2 regions of the Streptomyces sp. NPDC101110 genome follow, and region 1 is predicted to be linked to the other one. Evidence: riboswitches for the same ligand, from Rfam matches in the RefSeq annotation. Region 1 holds a riboswitch; the other holds the start of a gene.

Region 1 (4,509 bases):
GACGTTGTCCCGCCGCATGTCGAGCGCGCCGCGCGGGGGCAGCGGGGGCCACGCCTGCTCGGGGTCGGCCGGCACGTCGAGGTCGAGCACCTGGCCCGCGCGGAGCGCCACGCGTGTGTGCCCCTCGGGCGACAGGTGCAGCCGGTCGGCGTCCCAGGCCCGGCGGTCCTGCACGCTGCGCAGGGACCACAGGTCGAGCACCGGGCAGCCGTACCGGTCGGCGATGGCCCTCACGTGTCCGTTGTACGTGGCGATCTTGCCGCGCAGGTGTTTGAGCACGGGCACGCCACGGGTGTCGAAACCGGTCGTCACCATGACCGTGCCGGACACGGCGGTGAGCTGGGCCAGCGCCCGCTCGAAGCGCTCGGCCACCTCGTCCGGGTCGGTGCCGGGCCGGATGATGTCGTTGCCCCCGGCGCAGAACGAGACGAGGTCGGGGGCCATGTCGACGGCCCGCGGAACCTGGTCCGCCACGATCTGGTCGAGAAGCTTTCCGCGTACGGCGAGATTGGTGTACCGGAAGTCGCCCTCGGGCCTGCGGTCGGCGAGCAGGACGGCGAACCGGTCGGCCCAGCCGACGAAAGCCCCGTCGGGGCCGGGATCGCCGACCCCCTCGGTGAAGCTGTCCCCCAGCGCCACGTACGACCCGATCACTGCTCTGCTGTCACTCTTCGAATCGTCTGCCACAGCAGCTCATGATTCACCTTCGAATGTGACTTACGCGACCGTAGGAAAGGGTTGACGGACGGTGAGATAAGCCACTCCTAAAGTGTTCGCCAACTCCGGAATACCCTGCTTCCCAGGGATGTTTCGGGGGGAGTCGCCAGACCCGGAACCCACTGATCCGGAAATGGCTCCAGACGGTCCGGAAGGCGAAGTGGCCGCTCGTGCAGGGCTGCTGGTCGGTGTGGTCGAAGACGAGCCGCCCGTTGTGCCACCACCGGGCCGTCGAGCCGTCGGAGACGATCCGGACCCGGTTGGGCTCGTTCGGCACCAGCAGCGGCTCGGTGCAGTCGAGGAGCAGGGGCGGACGCCGGGCTCGCCGACGTAACGGCGCAGCCGGGTCGTGGTGTCGTAGTCGGCGCCGTAGCCCGCGTAATACGTCGTGAGTTGGTCGTACTCGTCGAGGGACCCGCCGCGTGTCGATCCCTTGGGGCGGGCGACCCCACGCGCGCACACCGAAGGCCGGACCCGGGGATCGGGGTCCGGCCTTCGGAGGCGTGTCAGGCAGGTGGTCGTGCGGTGGGTCAGCCGACGGAGACGCCGTGCGAGCGCAGGAAGGCGACCGGGTCCACGTCCGAGCCGTAGTCCGGGGTGGTGCGGATCTCGAAGTGCAGGTGCGGTCCGGTGACGTTGCCGGTCGCTCCGGAGAGGCCGACCTGCTGTCCGGCGGTCACGGTCTGGCCGGCCGACACGGAGAGCTGGGACAGGTGGGCGTACTGGGCGTAGTGGCCGTCGTTCAGCTTGATGACGACCTGGTTGCCGTAGGCGCCGCCCCAGCCGGCGGAGACGACCGTGCCGGCGCCGACGGCCTTGAGGGACGTGCCGGTCGGGACGACGAAGTCGACACCGGTGTGGTAGCCGCTGGACCACATGCTGCCGGACATGTGGTACGGGGTGCCGACGGCGGCACCGGCCACCGGCAGGGTGTAGCCGGTGGAGTTGCTCTCGGCGGCGGGCTCGGCGGTGGCCGGCTTCGCGGCGCTCTGGGCCTTCGGGGCCGACTCGGCGGCGGAGGGCTTCGGAGCCGAGGCCTTCGGGGCGGAGGGGGCCGGGTCCTTCGGCGCGGTCGCCGCATTCTTGCCGATCGAGAGCTTCAGGCCCGGGTGGATCAGCGAGGGGTCGGAGCCCACGGCCTCACGGTTGTCCGCGTAGAGCTTCTTCCAACCGCCGCTGACGTTCTGCCGGTCGGCGATCCTGGCGAGATAATCACCGGCCTTCACGGTGTACGTGTGGGCGCCATCGGTCTTTTCGGCGCCCTTTTTCCCGGCGGCCGGAGCGGACTGGACGGCTTTTTCCGGAGCCGACTGCGGCGTTGCGGCATGGGCACCGGCGGCCCCCATGAGCGGCAGGGCGAGGGCGGCCCCACCGGTTCCGGCGACGGCGATGGAGCGGGTGAAACGCTGGGTCTTGGGACGGCGGTGCTTACCCTTCGCGGGCATGGCGAATTCCTCTCCGTCGCCTGCGAGGTGAGCTGTCGGGTGCGGGCTGGAGATGCCCGGCCGCGGGGGCGCGGCTGAACCCCAAGCCGTTCCGGGAACCGGAACAGGCGTCTTACCTGTGGGTCCCCCGCTCCTGCCGTGCTTCGGGTCAGTGTGTGCGGGCTCCGGGCGGCGGCAGGATTAGGCGTCCGTCCGGATTGGTGTGGAACGTAAGCGACCGAGACGCAATGGGACAAGCTTGCGGTTGCGCGTGACGCCGTTTTTCCCGACACGTCGGCACGTGCGCTGTCACCGAGCGTGGATTACCGATCTCCCGCTTTGCTCAATATCCCTGAACAATACGGGGATTACGTGAACATGACGACAGCGGATCGTCACGAATATGACGATGGTCACGCGCCCCGACCCCATCTCCTTTACGATCGGGGCACGTTATGCCTTAGCGGCCGAAATTCCCCATTCGGACAGAACGGCTACTTCCGCTTAAGCCGGACGACCGCGGCGTCCAGGTCTCCGCGCAGACCGACCCGCAACCCGTGGTGCAGCAGGAGCGCCCCACGGTGAACTTCGCCCGTTTCGAGGCATTCGTACGTTGCCTCCGGTTCGAGTCCGCGCAGCCGGAGCGCCGGAACGGGCTCGCCGTAGCGCTGCGCCTGGAGCCAGGCGAGGACGACGGTCTCGTCGCCGAGGACGTACTGCACGGCGCTCAGCCCGCCCTGCGGGGGCCGCAGCCGGTAGAGGTCACCGCGCTGCACCAGGGGCCGGATCTCCTTGTACAGCCCCACCCACCGGCCCGCCTCGGCGAGTTCCCCGGGCGTCCACTTCGTGAGGTCACCGCCGACCCCGAGCACCCCGGCCATGGCACTGACGAACCGGAACCGCAGCGAGCTGGCCCGGTGGTTGAGCATGGCGTTCGGGCTGTCCGTGACCCAGGCGGCCATGACCCGGGCCGGATGGATCTGACTGAAGCCGTGCTGGATGGCGAGCCGGTCGAGGGGGTCGGTGTTGTCGGAGGTCCACACCTGGTCCGTGCGGCTCAGCACACCGAGGTCGATCCGCCCGCCACCGCCCGAGCAGGATTCGAAGGCCACCCCCGGATGCGCGGCCCGCAGGCGGTCCAGCAGGCCGTACAGGCCGCGGACGTGGTCGACCCACAGACGCTGCGGGTAGGCGTCGTCCGGCCATCCGGCGTCGGTGAAGCAGCGGTTGAAGTCCCACTTGACGTAGTCGATCGGCGCACCCGAGAGGAGCACGTCCAGCCGCTCCCACAGGTACTCCCGGACGTCCTCGCGGGCGAGGTTCAGTACGAGCTGATTGCGGAACTCCGTCCGCTTTCGTCCTGTTTGATGCTGAACCCAGTCTGGATGCGCCCGGTACAGGTCGCTGTCCGGGTTGACCATCTCGGGCTCCACCCAGATCCCGAACTGCATGCCGAGGCCGTGCACATGGTCGGCGAGCGGCTTCAGCCCGCCCGGGAAGCGATCGGGGTTCGGGCTCCAGTCGCCGAGGCCGGCCCGGTCGCTGGTGCGTGCCCCGAACCAGCCGTCGTCGACCACGAACAGCTCGACACCCATGGCCGCGGCCCGCTCGGCGAGCGCCCGCTGCTGCTCCTCGGAGATGTCGAACTCGGTGGCCTCCCAGGAGTTGAACAGCACCGGCCGGTCCCGGTCGGCGTCCGGGATCACATGCGCGCGCTGGTAGGCGTGCCAGGCGCGGCTCGCCCCGCCGAATCCGCCGTCGCTCCAGAGCCCGGCGAAGACGGGGGTCGTGTACGACTCTCCCGTGCCGAGCATCAGCAGGCCGGAGTCGTCGTGGCCGGCGCCGCCGGTGATCTGCACGCGCGCGTCCGGGAGCTGGGCCACGGCGATACGCCAGGACCCGGACCAGCCCAGCGCGCAGCTGTAGACCTCACCGTGCTCCTCGGTGGCCTCGGTGTCGAGGGCGACCCATGGCAGGTGCTGGTGGGAGGTGTGGCCACGGCGGCTGCCGATGACCTTCTCGCCGTGCGTGAGGCCGCAGCGGGTCAGCCGGGACTCGGCGCCCCAGCGGCCGTGCAGCTGGGAGAGGCGCCAGGCGTCGCGGTCGGGCAGGGTCCAGGTGGCGGAGTCGGCGCGCAGCAGCTCGACGGCCGGCCCCCGGTTGTCCAGGGTCGCCCAGCGCTCGACGACATCCGCCGAGGGGCGCATCCGGTAGTGCAGCGTGATGTCCAGGTCGCCGTCGCGAAACCGCAGCCGCAGTTCGCCGGTGTCGGCGTCGTACCCCTGGTAGGCCCACTCGGTGCCCCGCCGCTCGGACGTGCGCACGGACAGGGCGGGGCGGACGAAGCGGGGGCCGCCTTCGACCGGGT
Region 2 (4,509 bases), on a different contig from region 1:
CGGCCCGGGTCTGAGCACCGCCTCGTCACCGTCGAGGTCCAGCTCGGCGACCTGCACCGCCCCGATGTCCCTGAACCGCCGGATCTCCTCCTGCGCACGCACCGAACGGGCCATGCGCCCACCCCCCTCGTGTGTCAGGTACGGCGCAGCCGAGCCGCGCCCTTCAGCGTCCGCGCGGCCAGCGACGCGAGCTGCGGCCTGCTGCGGACGAAACTGTGCGCACGGCGCGCCGGTTCGCGGCTGAGCCAGTGCAGTGCCGCGCCCACCCCCGGCCGGGTCACCGCACCCTCGTACACGGGCAGTTCGCCCGTCTTCAGCGCGTCCTTGTACTCGGCGGCGCCCCGCCCCAGGTCGAGCGTGCCGATGCCGGCGGCGGCCGCCGCCTCGGCCATCCGCAGGTGCAGCACCAGCCCCGGTGAGAACTTCGCGAACTCCGGGTCGTACGCGGGGAACCAGCAGGCCAGCACGGAGGCCGAACGCAACCCGAAGTGCGCGGCGACGGGCCGCTCACCGGCGTACAGCACGGACAGCGTGCCGCTGCACTCCGCGGCCCGGGTCCGGGCCAGCCGCCCGACGAGCCGGGTGATCCACTCCTGGGCGAACCGGTCCCGGCGGCCGGTCCTGCGGTACTGCGCGGACTTCCACTCCATGAGCGTGCGCAGCGCGGCCGGGTCGCGTTCGTCGAACACGAACCGCAGCTCACCGGCCTGCCGGCCCAGCCTGCGCTCCTTGGCCAGCGTGGTCTTAAGGAACTTGGGCGACTGCGCGCGCAGCACCGACTCGTACGTCTCGTAGCCCTTCTCCACGTCGATGACGTAGGTGGCGTACTCCTCGGCCGCGTACCGGACGAACAGCCGCTGCTCGGCCTCCAGATTGTCGAAGGCGAAGCTCGACAGCGAGCAGGCCTTCAGCAGTTCACCCGTCCCGACGTCCAGGCCCGGCCGCAGGATCGCGCCCTGCGCGTCCGAGACGCCCAGTCCGATCGCCCGGCCCTGCCCCAACGGGCCCCGCTCATACGGCAGGAAACCGGCCGGTTCCGTCCCCTCGTACACCACCGCGATCCGGGCCCCCGGCCTGACCAGGCCGACGGCTTCGGTGAACTCCGGCTCCATGAAGGGGTTGCGCGGTGCCTCCGAGGCGGCGCGCAGTGCCCGCCAGCGCTCCCTCTCCCCTTCGCCGAGCTCCCCGGGCCCGGCCACGCGAATGCGCCCACTGCTCAACCCGACCCCCCGATCAAGTCCCCCCTGGACACATGGAAGGTACCGCTCGATGCGGCCCCACGGGTAGGTAGCGGAGCATGTTGTTGCCAATCGGTGCAGAGGCCTTCAACCGGGCAATCGGCGTCCACCGAGCGATGAAACGAAGGCCCGCACTGTCCGTATTCTCTGATCATGGCCGCACCCATCGCATATTCACTCATCGCCACCGACCTGGACGGGACGCTGCTGCGCGGCGACGACACCCTGTCCGACCGGTCCCTAGCCGTGCTCGCGCGGGTGGCGGACGCCGGTGCCCAGCACCTCGTGGTGACGGGCCGGCCGGCGCCGAGAGTGCGGCCGCTCCTGGACGACCTCGGCTGCACGGGGCTCGCGGTGTGCGGGCAGGGCGCGCAGGTGTACGACGCCGGCGCGGACCGGCTGCTGTGGTCCATCACCCTGGACCGGGAGCTGGCGGAGACCGCCCTCGGCAAGATCGAGGCCGAGGTGGGGCAGGTGTACGCGGCGGTCGACCAGGACGGGGTCGACGGGCTCACGCTGATCGAGCCGGGCTATCTGATGCCGCACCCGACGCTGCCCGCGGTCCGGGTCGACCGGCGCGCGGATCTGTGGGGCGAGCCCATCAGCAAGGTGCTGCTGCGGCACCCCTACCTGACGGACGACGAGTTGGCGGCGACCGCGCGCTCGGTGGTCGGCTCACTGGCCACGGTGACGATGTCGGGGCCCGGCACGGTCGAGCTCCAGCCGTGCGGGATCACCAAGGCGACCGGCCTGGCGCTGGCCGCCGAGCATCTGGGGCTGCGGCCGGCCGACACCATCGCCTTCGGTGACATGCCCAACGACATCCCGATGTTCGACTGGGCCGGCCACGGCGTCGCGATGGCCAACGCCCATCCCGAACTCAAGGCCGTGGCCGACGAGGTCACCCTGTCGAACGAGGACGACGGCATCGCCGTCGTCCTCGAGCGACTGCTGGGCGGGGCGGCTCAGTACGGGCCGTTGACGTTGTCGATCGAGCCGTAGCGGTCGGCCGCGTAGTTGCAGGCCGCCGTGATGTTGGCGACCGGGTCGTACGGGTCGAAGGAGGTGCCGGGCACGTGGTAGGCGGCGAACGTCGGGTCGATCACCTGGAGCAGGCCCTTGGACGGGGTGCCCGCGGCGGCGTTGGAGTCCCAGTTGTTGATCGCCTGGGGGTTGCCGGACGACTCGCGCATGATGTTGCGGTGGATGCCGTCGTAGGAGCCCGGGATCCCCTGCTGCGCCATGATGTCCAGCGACTCGCGGATCCACCCGTCGAGGCTGTTCGCGTAGGTCTTCGCGGACGCCTGGGTGGCCTGGGCGACACCGCCGGCGGGCTTCGCGGCCGGCTTGGCGGCGGACGACTTGGTCGCCGTCTCCTTCGGGGCGTCCACCGCCTTCGCGGTCTTCACCTTCAGCTTCAGACCCGGGTGGATCAGCTTCGGGTTGTCGCCGACGGCGGTGCGGTTGTCCTCGTAGAGCCGCTTCCAGCCGCCCGAGATGTCGTACTTGTCGGCGATGCGGGCGAGCGAGTCGCCCTTGACCACGGTGTACGTGCGGGACTTGGCGGGCTGGGCCGCCTGCTTCACGGACTGCGCGGCGGGGGCGCTCTGGGGCTCGGCGGCGCTCGCGTGCGCGGCCCCGAGGAGCGGGAGGGTGAGGGCGGCTCCACCGGTACCGACGGCGACGATGCCTCGGGTCAGCGGGTTGGTTCTGGGGCGACGGTGCTTGCCTCGTCCGGCCATGGCGATGTTCCTCTCCGGCGCCTGCGAGGTGAGCTGTCGGGTTCGGGCCGGGAGGTGCCCGGCCGTGTACGGCGCTGTGTGCCGTACACGGCTTCACCCCGAGCCGTGCCGCTGTGCGGACCGGCGACTTACCTGGGTCCCCCGCTCCTGCCACGCGTGAGTGAGTCGGTTCCTGTGGGGAGTCCGGGCGGCGGCAGGATTAGGCGTCCGCCGGACAGGGCCGGAACGTATGCGAGAGCACATGTCGGGAACAAGCACCTCAATCACATATCGCGTGGTTGACCTTGGTCGGGGGAGTTTGGGGCGCTTGATCCTTTGCGGGAGCCAAGGCTCAACTGGCTTTCGCGGAACGGCGGTACGGGTCGGCGCCGAGAAGGGAGGGAGTGGGGGGAGAAGTGATTGACCTCACTGATCACAAGCCGGAAGGGCAATTTCCACCAAGGGGAATTCACCGACTCATCACGGCAAATCGTGCATAGTTCACTACCCCTGGGTAAGTCGATAAATATCTGTTCTTATAGGTTGATCGAAAACATAGCGGTCGTGATCGGATACCACCCGGCCTGTAACCCTGGGCGCTGGCGGTGATCGAAACGTGACCGGATACGCTGACTGGAGTGAGAGCGGCGACCTATCGACAACCCGCGTAATCACCGGCAGACACAGCAGACAGGAGACCCCTCGTGACCGACGTCGGGCCGTTCGGGCTGAGCGTGCGGGACCAGGATCTGGAAGCCGACGTCCAGGCCGGGTTGGCGGCTGTCGAGGAAGGCTTGCTCGAGGCCACCAAGAGTGAGGTGCCCTTCATCACGGAGGCCGCCCAGCACCTGGTGCGGGCCGGCGGCAAGCGGTTCCGCCCGCTGCTCGTGATGCTCTCCGCCCAGTTCGGCGACCGCCACGCGCCCGGGATCGTGCCGTCGGCCGTCGTCGTGGAGCTGACCCACCTCGCCACGCTGTACCACGACGACGTCATGGACGAGGCCGCCGTGCGCCGCGGCGTCCCGAGCGCCAACACCCGCTGGGGCAACTCCGTCGCGGTCCTCACCGGCGACTTCCTCTTCGCCCGCGCCTCGCACATCCTGGCCGACCTCGGCCCGGAGGCCGTGCGGGTGCAGGCCGAGGCGTTCGAGCGCCTGGTGACCGGCCAGATCCTGGAGACGGCCGGACCGCAGGACGGCCGGGACCCCGTCGAGCACTACCTGGACGTGCTGGGCGGCAAGACCGGTTCGCTGATCGCCGTGGCGTGCCGGTTCGGCGCGATGATGTCCGGCGCCGACGACACCGTCGTGGACGTGCTGACCCAGTACGGCGAGCGGCTCGGCGTCGCCTTCCAGCTCGCGGACGACGTCCTCGACATCGCGTCCGACTCCCACGAGTCCGGCAAGACCCCCGGCACCGACCTGCGCGAGGGCATCCCCACCCTGCCGGTGCTCCTGCTGCGGGAGCGCGCGGCCCGGCTCGGGCTCGCCGAGGACATCGCCCTGTGCGAGTTGCTCGACTCCGACCTCACCGACGACGACCGGCACACC

Evidence for each region. Region 1 has a riboswitch for cyclic di-AMP ahead of ACIQU3_RS05765 (peptidoglycan DD-metalloendopeptidase family protein). Riboswitches for the same ligand answer to the same signal wherever they lie in the genome.
Region 2: linked by a shared signal. The riboswitch ahead of ACIQU3_RS00880 (transglycosylase SLT domain-containing protein) and the one ahead of ACIQU3_RS05765 (peptidoglycan DD-metalloendopeptidase family protein) in region 1 are both predicted to bind cyclic di-AMP.

What each region holds. Positions count from the first base shown of each region.
Region 1 is NZ_JBIVZM010000002.1:534,749-539,257, forward strand. Features, by position in the region: gene ACIQU3_RS05755 (SGNH/GDSL hydrolase family protein) at 1-654, opposite strand, end outside; partial or broken gene ACIQU3_RS05760 (DUF6250 domain-containing protein) at 818-1,140, opposite strand; gene ACIQU3_RS05765 (peptidoglycan DD-metalloendopeptidase family protein) at 1,248-2,162, opposite strand; cyclic di-AMP (ydaO/yuaA leader) riboswitch at 2,167-2,321, opposite strand; gene ACIQU3_RS05770 (alpha-galactosidase) at 2,636-4,509, opposite strand, start outside.
Region 2 is NZ_JBIVZM010000001.1:187,974-192,482, forward strand. Features, by position in the region: gene ACIQU3_RS00865 (glycosyltransferase) at 1-114, opposite strand, end outside; gene ACIQU3_RS00870 (GNAT family N-acetyltransferase) at 135-1,220, opposite strand; gene ACIQU3_RS00875 (HAD family hydrolase) at 1,392-2,240, shown strand; gene ACIQU3_RS00880 (transglycosylase SLT domain-containing protein) at 2,204-2,980, opposite strand; cyclic di-AMP (ydaO/yuaA leader) riboswitch at 2,986-3,161, opposite strand; gene ACIQU3_RS00885 (polyprenyl synthetase family protein) at 3,664-4,509, shown strand, end outside.